Regions from separate parts of the Nocardia arthritidis genome, predicted to be linked through region 1. Evidence: riboswitches for the same ligand, from Rfam matches in the RefSeq annotation. Region 1 holds a riboswitch; the other holds the start of a gene.
What was found. A riboswitch is a leader RNA that binds a small molecule or an ion and turns the genes downstream of it on or off. The one in region 1 is predicted to bind glycine.

Region 1 (9,831 bases):
ACAGTATTGCCACTGGTCGAGAGTCCGTCGACGCGCAGCCGGACCGGGCCGTCCGAATGTTGTTCCGGCCGACGGGGAAACAGCTCACCGAGCGGGCGGCCGACCATCAGCTGGATGAGTTCGGCCGCGCTCACCCCGGCCATGGGACGGGTGCCCGCGTTGGCCCCGTCGCGCAGCACCGTCACCACATCGGCGATCTGCGCCAATTCCTCGATGCGGTGCGAGATGTAGACCACGCCGACGCCCTGCGCGGACAGCGTCCGGATGACGGTGAACAGATGCTGCGTCTCGGCCTCGGCGAGCGCGGAGGTCGGCTCGTCCATCACCAGCACGCGCAGATGGTGATTCAACGCCTTGGCGACCTCGATCAACTGCTGTTCGGCGAGGCGGCAATGCCGGGCCAGGCGGCGCGGCGGCAGGCCGAGTCCGACCGTGGCGAGCAGTTCGCGGGTGCGCGCATCCATCGCGGTCCGGTCGAGTGTGCCGCGCGCGGTGCGCAATTCCTGTCCGAGGAACAGATTGTCGGCGATGGAGAGCTCCGGCACCAGGTTCAGTTCCTGGTGGATCATCGCGATGCCGTGCCGCGACGCATCCTTCGGCGAACGCAGATGCACCGGGTCGCCGTCGATCTCGATGGTTCCCGAATCCGGTGGGAAGACCCCGGCGAGCACGTTCATCAGCGTCGATTTGCCCGCGCCGTTCTCGCCGAGCAGTGCGAGCACCTCACCGTGGTGCAGCGTCAGATCGACGCCGCGCAGCGCACGCACGCCGGGAAAGGTTTTGACGATATCGCTCATGGTGAGCAGCGCGGTGCGCTGCTCGGTTGCCACACCGGTCATCGGATCCCCGCGAATCCGTTGCCCAGCAGCCCGATCCGAGCCATGCCGGCCTCCTCACCCCGCCGACGGACGCCACCGGCCACCCACTCCGATGTGACGCCGATCTCATTCGATATCCCGACAGCATAGGCGTATCGGCGGCAACGATTCGAGACTCGATTTTTTTGCCGCCGCGCGAGCCACCGGACATTGAATTGCGTTGCGCGCAAACAATAGTTGTCAAGTTTGCAGTGGACAGCAACTCACCGGGCGGCAGAGACTCGAGTCGTGCCGGATTTCCGGCGGATCTATCTCAGCGGGGAAAGGGAAATATCATGACGACAGAGCCCTTCGAAGCGGGTGTCACCGCGTTCATGCTGGTGAAGACGACACCCGAGTGGCTCGCACTTTCGATCGACGAGCGGATCGCGGCGTTCACCACCGAAATCCTCCCGGCGGTAAGGGAAAAGGCGAAGGATGTCAGATCGCGGTTCTTCGACACCGAGTTCTATTCGGCGCAGGTGACCGACGTCTGGATGTGGGAGGCGCGCGACCACCACGCGTACGAGCTCGTCATCGAGGCGCTGCGCGAAACCCCGTTCTGGGATCGGTATTTCGAAATCGTCGCACTGCTGGTCGGCGTCGAGAACGCCTACGCCAAGAATTACGGTATCGACACCTTCGCCACGGTCGAGGCGTGAAAACGAGCTAGGACCGCTGGATTTCGTGGGTGGCGGCGTATTCGGCCTCGATCGTCCGGTCGCGGCGCCGCTCACGAACCTTCCAAACGACAAGCCCGACAACGACGATCACCGCGACGCCGATGGCCATATCCCGGCCGACGGTCTTGGCCACCGCCTCGTAGGACTGCCCGGCGACGAATCCGAGCACCACGAATGTTGCGCCCCAGACGATTCCGCCGACCGCGTTGAAGGCCAGGAACCTCGGATACGGCATCCGCGCGGTACCGGCGAGCGCGGGCATCATGGCGCGGAAGAACGCGGTGAACCGGCCGAGGAACACCGCCCATCCGCCGCAGCGGGCCAGGAAATCCCTTGCGCGATCGAGCCGTCCGCGATGCCGGTCCAAGATCGAGGCCTGCAGCAGGCGCGGCCCGACATGTTTGCCGACCTCGTAGCCGACGCTGTCGCCGATTATGGCCGCCGCGATCACCAGCAGGATCATCGCCCACAGCTGTACATGTCCCTGGCTGGCGGCGACACCGCCGATCACCGCCGCCGTCTCGCCCGGCACCACGAACCCGATGAATATCGCGTCCTCGGCGAAGACCAGTAGGGTGACGATCAGGTACACCCACACCGGGGCGATATCGAGTATCCGATGCAGCAGCGAATCCATGGTCCCCACGCTACCGATCGCGGCGACGTTCCCGGCAGGATAAATTCTTGCTTGGAGTGCACTCCAGGTGACTACCGTGGCCGACATGAGCAAAGTTTGGTTCATCACCGGTGTTTCAAGGGGATTCGGACGGGAATGGGCCAGCGCCGCCCTCGAGCGCGGCGACAGCGTCGCGGGTACCGCCCGCGATGTCGGCACGCTGGACGACCTGGTCGCCAAGTACCCGGACACATTCCTGCCGATCCAGTTGGATGTCACCGATCGGGCGGGCGATTTCGCGGCGGTCCGCCGGACGGCCGAGCGGTTCGGCCGCCTCGACGTCGTCGTGAACAACGCGGGCTACGGACAATTCGGGATGGTCGAGGAGATCGGCGAGGACGAGCTGCGGGCACAGTTCGAGACGAACGTCTTCGGCGCGTTCTGGGTGACCCAGGCGGCGCTGCCGATCCTGCGCGAACAGGGCAGCGGGCACATCCTCCAGGTCTCAAGCATCGGCGGCATCTCCGCATTCGCGAACCTCGGCGCGTATCACGCGTCGAAGTGGGCGCTGGAAGGGTTCTCGCAGTCGCTGGCGCAGGAGGTCGCGCCGTTCGGCATTCACGTGACCCTCATCGAGCCGGGCGGCTTCGGCACCGATTGGGCGGGTCCGTCGGCGAAGCACGCCACCCCGATCCCGGCCTACGATCCGGCCCGCGCCGCGCGGGCGGCCCAGCGGACCCGGTTCACCCCCGGCGATCCGACCGCGACCAGCACCGCGATCCTGACCGTAGTCGACGCCGATGAGCCGCCGCTGCGTTTGTTCCTCGGCACCGCGCCCTTGATCATCGCCACAGCGGATTACGAGTCCCGGCTGGCGCAGTGGCGCGAATGGCAGGATGTCTCCGCTGCCGCGCAGGGGAATTGACCACGCTTGGGTGGCGGCCGAGTTCGGCTGCCACCCAAGGGGATCGCCTAATGGGCGCTGTCGACGAAGTCGTCCGCAGACCCGCGCATGGCCGCAGCGAAGGCGGAGGTACGCCTAATCCTCCAGAAATACGGCCGGGTTCCGGCGCCTGCGGTCGACGGTCACCGTGAATACGTCCGGCCGGGAGTAGTGACCGGCGGGATCGAAATTCTGGCGCTCCCTTGCCACCTCGGCCGGATCGATATCGGCGACGACGAGCTGCTCCGCGCCCACCACGGGTTCGACGAGCCAGCGGCCGTCCGGGCCCGCGATCGCGGATCCGCCGTCGTAGCCCGCCGGCTCGACCAGCGCGAGGAGTTCGGCGCGCAACGGGAAATCGGTTGGCACATCGGCGTATTCGAGGACCGCGCTCGCGGCGAGGGAGTAAACGCGGCCCTCCAGCGCGACGAAACGCGTGATATCCCTGGTGTTTCGGACCGAACCCGGCCAGGTGGAGATGTGCAGGGTCGCGCCGTCGGCGTACAGCGCGTGCCGGGCCTGCGGCATCCAGTTCTCCCAGCAGGACAGTCCGCTCACCCGAAACCCGCCGAAATCGTGCGCGCGCAAACCGTTTCCGTCACCGATCCCCCACACGAGGCGTTCCTCGTAGGTCGGCATGAGCTTGCGGTGTGCGCCGACCACGCCGCGAACCGGGTCGATCGCGACCAGCGTGCAGTACACCGTGCCCCGCACTCGCTCGGTGATGCCGAGATAGCAGAACACCCCGAGGTCGCCGACCGCCGCCCGGATGGTCGCCAACTGCGGTCCGTCGAGCTCGACCGCGGCATCCAAATAGTAAGCGTAAGCGGCCTTTTGAACCGGATCGTCGAACCGCGCCCCATCCAACGGCGCCAACCAGATCGGATAGCCGGACAGGAAGGTCTCCGGAAACGCCACCAGCTCGACCCCCTGCCCGGCGGCCCTGGTCAACCATTCGATCACGAGTTTCGTTCCGGCCGTTGAATCGAGCCAGGCCGGCCGAGCCTGTGCCGCAGCGATACGCATGCGCCGATAGTAAGCGTGTGACTGTAATCAGGGCAGCAGCAACACTTTTCCCCGCCCGCCGGATCGCTGGGTCGTCAGGATCGCCGAGCGCACGTCGTCGAGCGGGAATGTCCCCTGCACGGTCGAGGCGGCAGTGCCGTCCAGAACCAGTCGGCCCGCCTCGTCCAAGGCCGACTGCAATTCCCCATGTCCGGCCCGGTGCACCCAATCACGCAGGCGGTACAGCACGATGGATACGTCGGGGCGGCGAGCCGACAGCGGCCGACCCGACAGCAGCCCGTAATGCACCAGGCTGCCGCCGGGCCGCAGCGTCGCGATAAGCACGTCGCCCGCCGCGCCGCCCACCGCGTCGTAGCCGATCTCGGGTCCGCCGCCGGTCAGCCGGATCAGCTCCCGCTCCCAACCGGGTTCCCGGGTGCTGAGCACACCGGCCCATTCGGGTCCGGCGGTTCCCGGTCCGTCGGCGTCGCCGCGCACCAGCGCGACCGGCCGGATCCCGTGCCGGTTCAGCAGCCGCGCCAGCATGCCGCCGATGGCCGAGCCCGCGGCGTTCACCGCCACGGCGGGCGCGCCGCGGGGCAGCGCGAATTCGCTGACCATCCGCACTGCGGTCAGCGGATTGATATAGGACAGCGCGGCCTGTTCGTCGGTCAGGTCCGGCAGCACGCGAAAACACCAGCGCGCCTCGGTGGTCTTCACCTGCTGCCAAGCACCCGCACTTCCGATGGGCAGCACTCGGTCGCCCACCGCCACCGTGGTGACACCCGGCCCGACGCCGCAGACCCGCCCGACACCTTCGAAGCCGGGCACCAGCGGCAATTCGGTGCGCGAGGCGTAGGCGCCCGAGACGGTCACCAGATCCGACGGGTTGATCGCCGCCGCGAGCATCCGCACCGCGACCGCACCGGCGCCGAGCGCGGGCGGCTCGTAGTCCCGAACCCGCACCACCTCGGCGGCGGGCCCGAACCGCGTCACCACGGCTGCGCGCATGCGAAATCCTCCCGATTCGACGGCCTGATCGCTATTCCAGCACGGCGATCCGTCACGTCGGACGGCGGTCAGCATTCGACGACGGCGACGGCCAGGCCGCCGCGGGAGGTCTCCTTGTATTTGTCGAGCATGTCGGCGCCGGTGGCGCGCATGGTCTGAATCACCTTGTCCAGCGAGACGTGATGCCTGCCGTCGCCGCGCACGGCCATGCGCGCCGCCGTGATCGCCTTCACCGCGGCGATACCGTTGCGCTCGATGCACGGGATCTGCACCAGACCGCCGATGGGATCGCAGGTGAGGCCGAGATTGTGTTCGATGCCGATCTCGGCGGCGTTCTCGATCTGCTCGGGCGTGCCGCCGAGGACGGCGGCGAGTCCGGCCGCGGCCATCGCGCACGCCGAACCGACCTCGCCCTGACAGCCGACCTCGGCGCCGGAGATCGAGGCGTTCTCCTTGATCAGCTGGCCGATCGCGCCCGCGGTGAGCAGGAATTCGACGACGCTGGCATCGCTGTCGGTGACGAATCGCCGGACATAGTTCAGCACCGCGGGCACGATGCCCGCCGCACCGTTGGTCGGTGCGGTGACGACCCGCCCGCCCGCGGCGTTCTCCTCGTTCACCGCCATGGCATAGAGGGTGACCCACTCCATCGCGCGCAGCGGATCGCGCTCGTCGGATTCGGCGCACAGCCGCTCGTGCAGCGCCGCCGCGCGCCGCCGCACCCGCAGCGCGCCGGGCAGCACGCCGGTGCCCGTCATACCGCGATCGACGCACTGCCGCATGACATCCCAGATGCCGAGCAACTCGCCGCGCACCTGATCCGCACCGCGCCAAGACATTTCGTTGACCAGTACGAGTTCGGCGATGGACCGTCCGGTGGCGCGGGTGAGCGCGAGCAGTTCGTCGGCGGTATGGAACGGATGCGGCACCGCGACGGATGCGGCGACCGGCCGGTCGATCTCGTCCTCGTCGAGCACGAACCCGCCGCCGATCGAATAATAGGTGCGCTCGAACCGGACCCGGCCATCGATATCCTTGGCGCGGAACAACATTCCGTTGGTGTGGAATGCCAGCTTGGTGCCGCCGAGCAGCACGACGTCGTCGATGGCGCAGGCGATGGGGTGCACCCCGCCGAGCGGCAGCCGCCCCGTCTCGCGCACGCGGGCCGCGATGGCGGGCACCACGTCCGGGTCGACCGTCTCCGGCCGCTCCCCCGCGAGCCCGGCGAGTACGGCCTCGACGCTGCCGTGCCCGTGCCCTGTCGCCCCGAGCGAACCGTACAGCTCCACCGATATGGTGGCCGTATCATGCAGCAGCCCAGCCGATTTCAGCCTGTCGACAAAGGCCGCCGCGGCCCGCATCGGCCCGACGGTGTGCGAGCTGGACGGCCCGATGCCGACCCGGAACAGGTCGAAGACGCTGATCGTCACGCCGGGCCCCGCAGTCCGGTGTAGAGCGGAAAACGTTGCGCCAGTGCGTCTACCCGGGCGGCGAGCGCTCCGGTGGGCTCGGTGCGGCACAGCGCGGCCGCGATGATGTCGGCCACCTCGGTGAACGCGTCCGGATCGAAGCCGCGCGCCGCCAGCGCCGGGGTGCCGATGCGCAGCCCCGAGCTCACCATCGGCGGTCGCGGATCGAAGGGAACCGCGTTGCGGTTCACCGTGATTCCGATTTCCGCGAGCAGATCCTCGGCCTGTTTGCCATCCAGTTCGGCGGCGCGCAGGTCGACGAGCACCAGGTGCACATCGGTGCCGCCGCTCACCAGGCCGATACCCGCGTCCCGGCAGTCGGCCGCAAGCAATCGGTCGGCCAGGATCCGGGCGCCGGTCAACGTGCGCTCCTGCCGCTCACGGAATGCCGGTTCGGCCGCCATTTTGAACGCGACTGCCTTCGCGGCGATCACATGTTCCAGCGGCCCGCCCTGCTGCCCCGGAAACACCGCCGAATCCAGCTTCTTCGCCAATTCCGCTGTGGCGAGCACGAATCCGCCGCGCGGACCGCCGAGGGTCTTATGCGTTGTCGAGGTGACCACGTGCGCGTGCGGCACCGGGGACGGGTGTAGCCCGGCCGCGACCAGGCCCGCGAAATGCGCCATATCCACCATCAGGTGGGCGCCGACCTCGTCGGCGATGCGCCGGAATTCGGCGAAATCCAGGTGCCGCGGATAGGCCGACCAGCCCGCGACGATCAGCTTCGGCCGGTGCTCGCGCGCCAACCGCGCCACCTCGGCCATATCGATCAACTGGTCCTCGGCCCGCACATGGTAGGCCGCGACATCGTAGAGCCGCCCGGAGAAGTTGATCTTCATGCCGTGCGTCAGGTGGCCGCCGTGATCCAGCGCGAGCCCGAGGATGGCGTCACCGGGCCGCAGCAGCGCGTGCATCACCGCGGCATTGGCCTGCGCACCCGAATGTGGTTGCACGTTGGCGTATTCCGCGCCGAACAGCGCGCGCAGCCGCTGGATGGCCAGCGCCTCGATCTCGTCGATGTGCTCGCAGCCGCCGTAGTAGCGGCGGCAGGGATAGCCCTCGGCGTATTTGTTGGTGAGCACCGTGCCCTGCGCCTGCATGACGGCGAGCGGCGCGTAATTCTCCGAGGCGATCATTTCCAGGCCGCGCCGCTGGCGGTCGATTTCGCGGTCGACCAATTCGGCCATTGCCGGGTCGAATTCGCGCAGCGGCTGGTCGAGCTGCGAATGGACGGCGGATGCTGGTTCGGCCATGGGGAGCCTTTCGTCTACGCGGATGCGTGGGGTTTCGGCTCCTCCCGCTCTGTCCAATGGCCTGAGAGATTCGCGCGGCGATCGCGCTTGCCCCGTCGGCGAGTACGCTTGTGGCGCACTACTTTCCAGAGTTGCCTGTCCGCGGCGATACTGGGCCTGAGAGATTCCCGGGAGGATGTTGCTCCTTCGGCTCTCCACCGGAGTGGAGATCTCTCGCCGCGGCTGAACGGCTGTATATTGTATTCAATTACGGCGTATCAGTTCCAATTGTTGCGTAAAACGCAACAATTGTTCGATGCGCAACTCAGTATTGCCGGGGTCACACCCCTTGTCAACGCGGCGCTCAACCCAGATAACCCAGCCTGCGACTGATCCCCGCCGCGCTCGCGCGGGCCAACTCGGCCGTGCGCGCGAACTTCTCCGGCCCGAGCCGATAGGACGGGCCCGAAACGCTCAGCGCCGCAACGACGGAACCACTGCTGTCGTACACCGGCACGGCGACCGCGTTCAACCCGATCTCCAACTCCTCGCGCACCCCGGCCCAGCCCTGCTGCCGCACCCGCGCCAGCTCCGCGGTGAGGTCGGTCACCCTGGTGACGGTGTTCGCGGTGTACCCGGCCAGCTTGGTCCCGACGAGTTTGCGCAGCGCCGCCGGTTCCAGCGCGGCCAGCAGCACCTTGCCGCTCGAGGTCGCGTGCGCCGGGCAGCTCTGACCCACCCAGGACCGCAGCGCGATCGAACCCGGACCGATCGCCTCGACGATATTGATGATCCGATCACCGTCCAGCACAGCGATATTCGTCGTCTCGCCGGATTCGGCCGCGAGCGCGTTGCACGCGCCCTGGCTCTGCCCGACGAGATCGGCCTGCGCACTGGTGGATCCGGCCAGCCGGACGATCGAGAACCCGAGCCGGTACTTGCCCCGCTCGGACAGCTGCTCGACGTACCCCCGCGATTCCAGCACGGCGACCAGCCGCGAAACGGTGGATTTGTGCACGCCGAGTTCGGCGGCGATCTCGGTGACACCGGCCTGGCCGAGTTTGGCGATGATCTCCATGACGAGCAGCGCGCGGTCGACGGACTGCACCGCGGCGGTCCGCCCGCTCTCCTCGAGATCCTGTTTCGCCATGACAACGCCATTCTAAGCGGAGGTCGCCGCCGCACCTCGATCACTCCCGGCCCTGATAGGTCCCAGGTTTCGGCCACCGCCGATAAGTTCAGCCGCCGCGGATGAGATCGGCGCATTTCTCCGCCATCGCCATCACCGTGATATTCGGGTTCACCGCGGGCAGTTTCGGCATGGCCGAGGCATCCACCACCCGCAGCCGCGCGACGCCCTTCACCCTTAGTTCGGGATCGAGCACCGCCATCGGATCGTCCGCGGCGCCCATCCGCGCGGTGGCCGCCGGATGGTAGACGGTGTTGTGCGTCGCCCGAACGTAATCCAGCAGTTCGTCATCCGTCACCGCATCCGGTCCGGGCGCCAACTCCTCGGCGATCCACGCCCGCAGCGGCGCCTGCCCGGCGATCTTGCGCGCCAACCGGATTCCGGCCAGCATCACCCGTTCGTCGTGGCCGTCCGGATCGGTGAAGTAGCGCGGGTCCACCCGGGGCCGGTCCCGGAAATCGCGGCTGCGCAACCGGACCGTGCCGCGCGAGCGGCCCTGAGTCACGTTGGGGGTCAGGCAGAATCCGTTGTCGGTGGTCGGATAGCCGTGGCGCACGGTGTTCATATCGAACGGCACGCTGCCGTAGTGCATCATGATGTCCGGCACCCGCAGCGCCTCGTCGGTGGTCGCGAATATCCCGATCTCCCACCACTGTGTCGAGGTGGTCACCATCGGCCGCGCGGCCGCCCAGAACACCAACCCCTCCACGTGATCGTCGAGGTTCGAGCCGACGCCGGGCGCGTCGACCCGCACCGGCACGCCGATCTCCCGCAGATGCTCGGCCGGTCCGATTCCGGAGAGCAGCAACAACTTCGGCGTATCGAT
Region 2 (9,831 bases), 970 kb from region 1:
GATTTGCGCACATTCCAATTCGTGCGCGGTATGGCCTCGGCGGGCCAGCGCCTGCCCGCCTCGAGCACGCCGACCCGGTACCCCTTCTCGGTGAGCCGCAGCGCGCTGACGCTGCCGCCGAATCCGGAGCCGATCACCACCACGTCGTAGTCGAATTCGGGCATGCCTTCTCCCTCGGTCCAACGGCTCGCTTCGATTCGGGCCGATTTGGTGAGATGATTTCACACTCATTCTGTCATCTCGCCAAATGCGACAGAATTCATTTCACAACAGGGTCTACGGCGCGCGCCAGCCCTCGGCATGGACGAATTCGGCGAGTTGTTCGACGGCGAAGCGGCGTTTCGGTAGCGGCCCGCCGGGGAGCCGCCGGCCCCGAACACGGAAAAAGGCAGTGCCGCTGTGGCGGGCGATGAGCTGGTGCGGTAAGACCGGGGCTGTGCCGACCGAATCCGGGAGCGTCTTCGCCGACCGCATCCTCACCGTGCCGAACGTGCTGAGCGTGCTGCGGCTGCTCGGCGTGCCGCTTTTCCTGTGGTTGCTGCTGGTCGAGCACGCCGACGGCTGGGCGTTCACGCTGCTGGTGCTCAGCGGCGTCACCGATTTCCTCGACGGCAAGCTGGCGAGGCTGCTCGATCAGTCGTCCCGGCTCGGCGCGCTGCTCGACCCGTTCGTCGACCGGCTGTACCTGGTGACGACGCTGGCGGCGTTCGTCATTCGCGGGCTGCTGCCGTGGTGGGTCGCGGTGATCCTGGTCGGCCGCGACGCGGTGCTCACCCTCACCCTGTCGATCTATCGGCGCCGCGAGCTGTCCCCGCCCGAGGTGATCTACCTCGGCAAGGCGGCGACCTTCGCGCTGATGTCCGCCCTGCCGTGGCTGCTGGCGGGCCAGATGGATTGGGCCGCAGCGGGTTTCGGACGCGCCTTCGGCGGGGCGTTGCTGGTCTGGGGTACCGCGGTGTACGTCTGGACCGGCGCCCTCTATCTGTGGAAGGCGCTGGCGGTCGCGCGAGCGATACCGCCTGTGCCACACCACACCCGGTAATGATTAGAGTTGCGTGCAACGTTCACAACGCGAAAGGACGGCCTGTGACCCAGACCCCCGAGGATCTGCGCTACACCGAGGAACATGAATGGGTGCAGCGGATCGCCCCGAACCGGGTTCGTGTCGGCATCACCGATTACGCCCAGTCCCAGCTCGGTGACGTTGTGTTCGTGCAGCTGCCCGATGTGGACAGGGACGTGAAGGTCGGCGAGAGCATCGCCGAGGTGGAATCCACCAAGAGCGTCTCCGACATCTACGCGCCGTTGACCGCGAAAGTCGTTGCGGTGAACGAGGATCTGACCTCCGGGCCGGAGACGCTGAACACCGATCCGTACCGCGATGGCTGGCTGTTCGAACTCGAGGTGGCGGACGCCGCCGGGCTCGATGCCACACTCGGTGAACTGCTGGATGCGGCAGGTTATCAAGGAGTTATCGGGGGCTGAATCGGCCTTCCCTGTTCTACCTGCACGGGTACGCCCTGGCAGGGTACGGTCAATGCCAACAGATGTGCCGGCAGTCAGGGGCCGGAATCTAGCGACACGACAGGTCGTGTCGGCGAAGGCATCACCTGCTTGCATGGATAATCAGGTTCGAGGAGGAGAGAAACGGTGAGCGAGAACAAAGACCCGGGTTACCAGGAGACCGCGGCCGAGACGACGTCGGTCTTCCGCGCGGATTTCCTGAACGAGGTCGACGCGTCGCGCTCCGGAGAGCAGGCCGGCGAACAGCCGGTCCAAGGGGTCGAGGGTCTGCCCGTCGGCGCTGCCCTCTTGGTCGTCAAGCGGGGCCCGAACGCGGGCTCGCGCTTCCTGCTGGACCAGCCGACCACGTCGGCGGGCCGCCACCCCGACAGTGACATCTTTCTCGACGACGTCACGGTCAGCCGCAGGCATGCCGAATTCCGGCAGGACGACGATTCGTTCCAGGTTGTCGATGTGGGCAGCCTGAACGGCACCTACGTCAACCGGGAACCGGTGGACTCCTCGGAGCTGCAGAACGGGGACGAGGTGCAGATCGGCAAGTTCCGGTTGGTGTTCCTGACCGGACCGAAGGCGTCGGCGTCCGATTCGGCAGCGGGTGCGGGCGGCCTATGAGCACGCCGGCGCTGGGGCTGATGACGAATATGACCGTCAGTAAAGGCTCAGTGCTGTGACCGGTGCGGCGCAGTGGGCGCGCGGGGGCATGTCGATCGGCTCCGTGCTCGACCTGCTGCGACCTGATTTTCCGGATATCACCATCTCCAAGATCCGATTCCTGGAATCGGAGGGGCTGATCCGGCCGGAGCGCACGCCGTCGGGGTACCGCCGTTTCTCGGTGGCCGACTGCGAGCGGCTCCGGTTCGTGCTGACCGCACAGCGCGATCAGTACCTGCCGTTGAAGGTGATCAAGGAACAGTTGGAGGCGATCGACAGCGGCGCCGCGACGCTCGGGGTGCGGGAAGCCCGTGCCCGAGCGCATTCCGGCCGCGTCGGGGTGCCGGAATCCGGTCTGGCAACGGATTCCGGGCACACCGATACCGAGCCGAATGGGCGAGTTCCGCGTAGGCTCGGCGTCGTGCCGGGTGAGATCTCGCCGGATGAGCTCCGTTTCGATCATGAAATCCGGCTCACCCGTGCGGATTTGCTGGCGCAGGCCGAGATCGATGAGAAGTTCCTCAACGACCTGATCCGGGCGAATCTGATCACGCCGGGCGCCGCGGGCTTCTTCGACGCCGATGCGGTGACGCTGGCGAAGACCGCCCGGTCGATGTCCGAATTCGGTTTGGAGGCAAGGCATTTGCGTGCCTTCAAACTCGCCGCCGATCGGGAGGCCGCGCTGGTCGCGCAGATCGCCGCCCCGATCGCGAAGAGCCGCGACGCCGACGCGCGGGCCAGGGCCGAGGAGACGGTGCGTGAATTGGCCGCGCTGTCGCTGAACCTGCACGCCGCACTGGTGAAGGCTTCGGTGCGCGCCGCGCTCGGCGGCTGAGGTAAGGCCGACATCCGAACGGCTATGCGGTGCCCGGAATTCCGGACTCGAGGCGCTCGGAATTCCGGCCTCGGATAACCCCTCGACAACACGCCGGTTTCGGGGATGTACACGGATCGCTGCACCCATCCGAGTTCGCCTAGACTCGTGGTACGGCGAGCCCAGCAGGCGGTGATGCCGGGCGGCTGGTGAGGATTGGGAGGCATGGCGATGAGTGAGATGCGCGTTATCGGCATTCGTGTCGAGCAGCCACAGAACCAGCCCGTGCTGTTGCTCCGTGAGGTGGCAGGTGATCGGTATCTGCCGATCTGGATCGGGCAGGCCGAGGCGACCGCGATCGTGCTCGAGCAGGAGGGGGTGACCCCCATCCGCCCGCTGACCCACGACCTGATCAAGATCCTGATCACCGAGCTGGGGCACACCCTCAAGGAGGTGCGGATCGTCGATCTGCAAGAGGGCACCTTCTACGCGGATCTGGTTTTCGAGAACGATCTGCATGTCTCGGCGCGGCCGTCGGATTCGGTAGCGATCGCCTTGCGGGTCGGTTGCCCGATCTATGCCGAGGAGCCGGTGCTGGAGGAGGCCGGGCTGGTGATGCCGGACGAGCGCGAGGACGAGGTGGAGAAGTTCAAGGAGTTCCTGGAATCGGTCTCCCCGGACGACTTCAAGGCGACCGACAGTTAGTCCGCCGCCACACCGCATCCCGGCCACCGTGCCGGGATGCGGTGCTGTTTACGGCTCCGCGCTCGCCCGATTCCGGTCCGGTGCGCGGGCTCCAGGCGAAATGCACAAGCTCTCAAGCAAGGGTCTAGACTTTTACCGCGCGTCGCGTTTGGTCGGATGATGCCGCTCCCAGGACAATCGAGGGGAGTAATCTCGACAGTTGGGCCACGTCCGTTTTCGACTACCGATACGTGGTCGGCACGGAGCCGGGTCATCGATGAGGCTAGGCGTCGGCGAAGCAAGGGAGTGGTCAGTGGCAGAGCAATCGCAGGGCTTTGAGGTACAGCCAGGCCTGTTCCCGGACGACTCGGTGCCCGACGATCTGGTCGGCTACCGCGTCCCAAGCGCATGCCAGGTGGCCGGGATCACCTACCGGCAACTCGATTATTGGGCGCGTACCGGTCTGGTGGTGCCGTCGATCCGCGGGGCCGCGGGTTCGGGCAGCCAGCGGCTGTACTCGTTCAAGGACATCCTGGTGCTGAAGATCGTGAAAAGGCTGCTGGACGCGGGCATTTCACTGCAGAACATCCGCATCGCGGTGGACCATCTGCGCAGCCGCGGCGTACAGGATCTGGCGGGTATCACGCTGTTCTCGGACGGCACCTCGGTGTACGAGTGCACCTCGCCAGAGGAGGTCGTCGATTTACTGCAGGGCGGGCAGGGCGTCTTCGGTATCGCGGTCAGCGGTGCGATGCGCGAATTGACCGGCGCCATCGCCAATTTCCCGGCCGAGCGGGCCTCCGTGGCCACCGAGCGCCCGGAGGACGAGCTGGCCTACCGGCGCAAGGCGCGGATGAACCGTAAGACGGGCTAACTGCGCTGGGCACAAGATAATGGGCACAAGGGAATTCAGTCGATGAGCGCGGTCAGTGCGACCGCGCTCTCTGCTGCGTAGTCGTGGTCGATTTCGGAGCGCGTGACGATGCAGTGCTGCGCGAAGCCGGATAGTAGCGCCTGAACCGCCGCCGCCAGCCGCGCGGCCTGCTCGGGGGTGGTGTGCGCATCCGTCGGCGTGGCGCCGGAATCGATGACGCGATCGGTGAGCAGTCGGGTCAGCGCCGGAATCGCCTGCGGCGACTGGGATTCCAGCTCGGCGCGCAACTCGTCGTCGCGCAGCGCGGCGGTCAGCGATTCGAGTTCGAAGGTGAAGCGCTTCCTGGCGCGGCTCGTTCCGGTGTGCCCGAGCATCGCGGCCGCGTAGCCGCGCAGCACCTCGGTGAGCGAGAGCGCCGGATCGGCGAGCGGTTCGAGGGTCGCGTGGAATTCGGTCACCAGCTGCCTGGTCGCGGCCACCAGCAGGGCCCGTTTGCTGCCGAAGATCGAATAGACCGCGCCGGTGGTGAGACCCGCGTGCTCGGCCAGCGCGCCCAGCCGCGCCGCCTGGTAGCCGTGTTCGGCGATGTCGGCGATTGCCGCGTCTATCAACGCTTTTCGATTCTTCTCCGTTATCTCGGCACGTCGCATCGAGTTATGATAACGCGATTATTCAAGTAATCACATTATCCGTTGATGCGCCCTGTTCGCCGGTGCGCTCGAGCGAAGCGTGATAACGTCATTATTAAAATAACAGAATTATCTGAAGGGTCGAGATGACCGGGTTGGACGAAGTCGGCAGGATCGCCGGATCGGTGGACCGCATCGGATCGTTTCCCACGGTGGACGAGCTGAATGCCTACATCGACCAGCTGGCGCTCGCGTATCCGGGCCGGGTGGCGGTCGCCGAGATCGGCACGTCCCGCAACGGTGATCCGATCCGCTCGGTCCGCGTCGGCTCGGGGGAGCGCCGGATCGCGGTCTTCGGCAATCCGCATCCGAACGAGCCGATCGGCATGGCCACCATCCGGCATCTGCTCGGCAGAATGATCGCCGACGAGGCGCTGACGCTCGGTGCCACCTGGTATTTCGTACCGTGCGTCGATCCGGATGGCACCCGGCTGAACGAGGGCTGGTTCGCGGGGCCGCTCACCCGCACCCGGCTGGCGCGCGAGTTCTACCGGCCCCCGGTGACCGAACAGCCCGAATGGGCGTTCCCGGTGGTCTGGCGGGGTGCGACGATCGGTGCGCCGCTGCCCGAGACCAGGGCGCTGATGACGCTGATCGACGAGGTCCGGCCCGCGCTGATCGCCTCGCTGCACAATTCCGATTTCGGTGGCGGCTTCTTCTACACCTCGGGCGGGGACGAGTCGTACTGGGCCGAGCTCACCGAACTGCTGACCGCGTCCGGGATTCCGGTGCACGGCGGCGATCCTGACGCGCCAGGCGCCAAACGGTGGACCACCGGCGTCTACCAGGTGCCGACCTTCGAAACCATGGCCGAGACGCTGGTCGCCGCCGGAGTGGAGCCGGTGGCCGCGCTCGGTGGCGGCGGCTGCCGCGACTACGGCGCGAAATACGGTGCGGCCGTGCTGGTTTGCGAGGTGCCGCTATTCCTGGACGCACGGATCACCGATGACACCCCAACCGATCGGGTGCTGCGCGAGGTCAATGCCGAATGCGCCGCCGCGTATCGCGAGCTGGCCCGGGTCGGCGGCGCGGTGCTGGTGGGCGTCGCCGCGGAACTGACCGGCGCCAGCCCGTTCGAGCGCGCGGCGCGCGCCATGGTGACCGCGCTGCCCGGCATCGCCGAGGTGAAAGAGGCCGCGCCGGACCAGGATCGGTTCGCGACCCGCGGCGAGGCATTCACCGAGGAGTACTCCTGGCTCGGCATGTTCCGGTTGCGGCTCGGCGGCCTGCTGCTACGCCTGCTCGACGGGTTGATCGCCGAGGGCAGCACCGCGGCGGTCACGGAGCGCGCGCGATTCGGGGCTATCTTCGACGGCTGGTGCGCCGAGATCGAGCGGCGCGCGCCGGGCGAGCCGGTGCCGGTGGAGCGGCTGGTCGCGATCCAGGCAAGTGCGATCGTCACGGCGGCACTGCGCCTGCGCGACGGTCTGCCGATTTGAATCGCTGTCTCGGCGTCGTTGGAATGGCGGGTGAACGGCGTGGGAGGTGCTGCGGCGCTTCGGGCGGACCTCGGCATCCGACGGAAAAATACAGTGACGCACGCGACACAGGTTGCCCCGAGCGAGTGGAATTCCGGACGCTCGGCATAAACTGGCGGTGCGTCGTACGTCGCGCGGGAGAGTTCCGGACCTCCACAAGAAGTCCGGGCGCCGAAGGAGCAGCACCTCCCCGTCAATCTCTCAGGCAACAGGGACCGTGCGGACTTCGACGCCTCTGGAAAGCGGTGGCCCGCAAGCATATGCGGAGTCGCCCGCCCATGGGGAAAGGGATAGCTCCCGAATCTCTCAGGCGCCCACGACAGAGGGGGAGGGCTGGTACCCGTCGACCCCTGCGGTCGACCCGCCCGACCATTGGGAGCTGCCGTGACCCGTTCCTTCGCCGACCGCCACATCGGACCCGACCGGTCCGAACTCGACACGATGCTGCCCGTGGTCGGCGTCGGCTCGCTCGACGAGCTGGCCGCCGCCGCGCTGCCCGCCACCATCCTGGACGGCTCCGGACTCGCCGCGCTGCCACCCGCGGCGACCGAACACGAGGTGCTCGCCGAACTCGCCGGCCTCGCACACGCCAATACCGTCGCCACCTCGATGATCGGGCTCGGCTACTACGACACCCTCACCCCGCCGGTGCTGGTGCGCAACCTGCTGGAGAATCCGGCCTGGTACACCGCTTACACCCCGTACCAGCCGGAGATCAGCCAGGGCAGGTTGGAGGCGCTGCTCAACTTCCAGACCATGGTCTCGGACCTGACCGGTATGGACGTGGCGAACGCGTCCATGCTCGACGAGGCCACCGCGGCCGCCGAGGCGATGACGCTGCTGCGGCGGGCCGGGCGATCCAAGTCGGCGCGGCTGGTGATCGACACCGACCTGTTCCCGCAGACCAAAACGGTGCTGTACACCAGGGCCGAACCGCTCGGCATCGAAATCGTCGAGGCCGAGCTGGCCGATGGCGGCCTGCCGGACGGTGAATTCTTCGGTGTGCTGGTGCAGACGCCGGGCGCGTCCGGCCGCGTCGTCGACTGGACCGCGGTGATCGCGGCGGCGCACGAGCGCGGCGCGCTGGTGGCGGTGGGCGCGGATCTGCTTGCGATGACGCTGATCACGCCGCCGGGTGAACAGGGCGCCGACGTATGTTTCGGCACCACACAGCGTTTCGGTGTGCCGCTCGGCTTCGGCGGCCCGCACGCCGGTTATCTCGCGGTGCGCCAGGCGCATGCGCGGCAGCTGCCCGGCCGCCTGGTCGGCGTTTCGGTGGACGCCGACGGCGATGTGGCCTACCGCCTCGCGCTACAGACCCGTGAGCAGCACATCCGGCGCGAGAAGGCCACCTCGAATATCTGTACCGCACAGGTACTTCTGGCCATCGTCGCCGCCATGTACGCGAGCTACCACGGCGCCGACGGGTTGCGTGCCATCGCGCGCCGGGTGCACGGGCACGCCGCGGCCATCGCGAGCGGACTCGGCGAGGCGGTGCGGCACGACAACTTCTTCGACACGGTGCTGGTCCAGGTGCCGGGCGTGGCGGAAGCCGTTGTCGCCAAGGCGAAGTCGCGCGGCATCAACCTGCGGCTGGTGGACGCCGATCACGTCGGCGTCGCCTGCGACGAGGCGACCACCGCGGCGCATGTCGCGGCCGTACTCGAATCCTTCGGCGCGACAGTGCCTTCCGGCCCGCCGGAGGCCGGCGCGGTGGTCGAGACCCGGACCTCGGAATTCCTGACCCATCCGGCGTTCACCCGGTATCACACCGAGACCGCGATGCTGCGCTATCTGCGTTCGCTCTCGGACAAGGATATCGCCTTGGACCGCAGCATGATTCCGCTCGGTTCCTGCACGATGAAGCTGAACGCCACGGCGGAGATGGAGGCCATCACCTGGCCCGGCTTCGCGCGGGTGCATCCGTACGCGCCGGTCGACGACGCCCCCGGCCTGCTGAAAGTCATTGCGGACCTGGAGAATTGGCTTTCGGCCATCACCGGCTACGATTCGGTGAGCCTGCAGCCGAACGCGGGCAGCCAGGGCGAGTACGCGGGCCTGCTTGCCATCCGCCGCTACCACCTGGATCGCGGTGACGCGCACCGCGACACCTGCCTCATCCCGTCCAGCGCACACGGCACCAACGCGGCGTCGGCGGCGATGGCCGGTCTGCGGGTGGAGGTGGTGAAGTGCCGCGACAACGGCGATGTCGACCTCGACGACCTGCGCGCCAAGATCGCCGACCACGCCGACCGGCTGGCCTGCATCATGATCACCTACCCGTCCACCCACGGCGTGTACGAGCACGAGGTGGCCGAGCTGTGCGCGCTGGTGCACGAGGCGGGCGGCCAGGTGTACGTCGACGGCGCGAATCTGAACGCCCTTGTCGGACTTGCCCGTCCGGGTAAATTCGGCGGCGACGTCAGCCACCTGAACCTGCACAAGACCTTCTGCATCCCGCACGGCGGCGGCGGGCCCGGCGTCGGCCCGGTGGCGGTGCGCGCGCATCTGGCGCCGTACCTGCCCGGCGATCCGCTGGAGCGGGATTCGCACGCGGTCTCGGCGGCGAAGTACGGTTCGGCCTCGATCCTGCCGATCACCTGGGCCTACATCCGGATGATGGGCGCCGACGGCCTGCGCAGGGCCAGCCTCTCGGCGATCGCCTCGGCCAACTACATCGCGCGCAGGCTCGACGAGCACTTCCCGGTGCTGTACACCGGCGAGAACGGGATGGTCGCGCACGAGTGCATCCTGGATCTGCGCGAGATCACCAAGCAGACCGGCGTCACCGTCGACGATGTGGCAAAGCGCTTGGCCGACTACGGATTCCACGCGCCCACCATGAGCTTCCCGGTGGCGGGCACCCTGATGGTCGAGCCCACCGAGAGCGAAAACCTGGCCGAGCTGGACGATTTCATCGATGCGATGATCGCGATCCGCAAGGAGATCGATCAGGTTGGCACCGGTGTCTGGCCGGCGGAGGACAACCCGCTGCGCGGCGCGCCGCACACCGCGGCCTGCCTGGTGGGTGAATGGGACCACCCGTACAGCCGCGAAACCGCCGTCTACCCAAGGGGTCTCGGGCACGCGCGGGCCAAGGTGTGGCCCGCGGTGCGC

Region 2: linked by a shared signal. The riboswitch ahead of gcvP (aminomethyl-transferring glycine dehydrogenase) and the one ahead of glyA (serine hydroxymethyltransferase) in region 1 are both predicted to bind glycine.

The regions. Positions count from the first base shown of each region.
Region 1 covers NZ_CP046172.1:5,562,184-5,572,014, forward strand. The annotation lists gene F5544_RS24995 (sugar ABC transporter ATP-binding protein) at 1-839, opposite strand, end outside; gene F5544_RS25000 (darcynin family protein) at 1,154-1,519, shown strand; gene F5544_RS25005 (DedA family protein) at 1,527-2,177, opposite strand; gene F5544_RS25010 (SDR family oxidoreductase) at 2,263-3,081, shown strand; gene F5544_RS25015 (carbon-nitrogen hydrolase family protein) at 3,196-4,125, opposite strand; gene F5544_RS25020 (zinc-dependent alcohol dehydrogenase family protein) at 4,153-5,115, opposite strand; gene F5544_RS25025 (L-serine ammonia-lyase) at 5,184-6,545, opposite strand; gene glyA (serine hydroxymethyltransferase) at 6,542-7,837, opposite strand; glycine riboswitch at 7,877-7,972, opposite strand; glycine riboswitch at 7,973-8,063, opposite strand; gene F5544_RS25035 (IclR family transcriptional regulator) at 8,181-8,966, opposite strand; gene F5544_RS25040 (GMC family oxidoreductase) at 9,055-9,831, opposite strand, start outside.
Region 2 covers NZ_CP046172.1:4,590,883-4,600,713, forward strand. The annotation lists gene F5544_RS20690 (GMC oxidoreductase) at 1-164, opposite strand, end outside; gene F5544_RS20695 (CDP-alcohol phosphatidyltransferase family protein) at 410-1,042, shown strand; gene gcvH (glycine cleavage system protein GcvH) at 1,087-1,485, shown strand; gene garA (glycogen accumulation regulator GarA) at 1,651-2,136, shown strand; gene F5544_RS20710 (MerR family transcriptional regulator) at 2,225-3,010, shown strand; gene F5544_RS20715 (bifunctional nuclease family protein) at 3,221-3,694, shown strand; gene F5544_RS20720 (MerR family transcriptional regulator) at 3,951-4,547, shown strand; gene F5544_RS20725 (TetR/AcrR family transcriptional regulator) at 4,583-5,197, opposite strand; gene F5544_RS20730 (M14 family zinc carboxypeptidase) at 5,323-6,675, shown strand; glycine riboswitch at 6,840-6,942, shown strand; gene gcvP (aminomethyl-transferring glycine dehydrogenase) at 7,156-9,831, shown strand, end outside.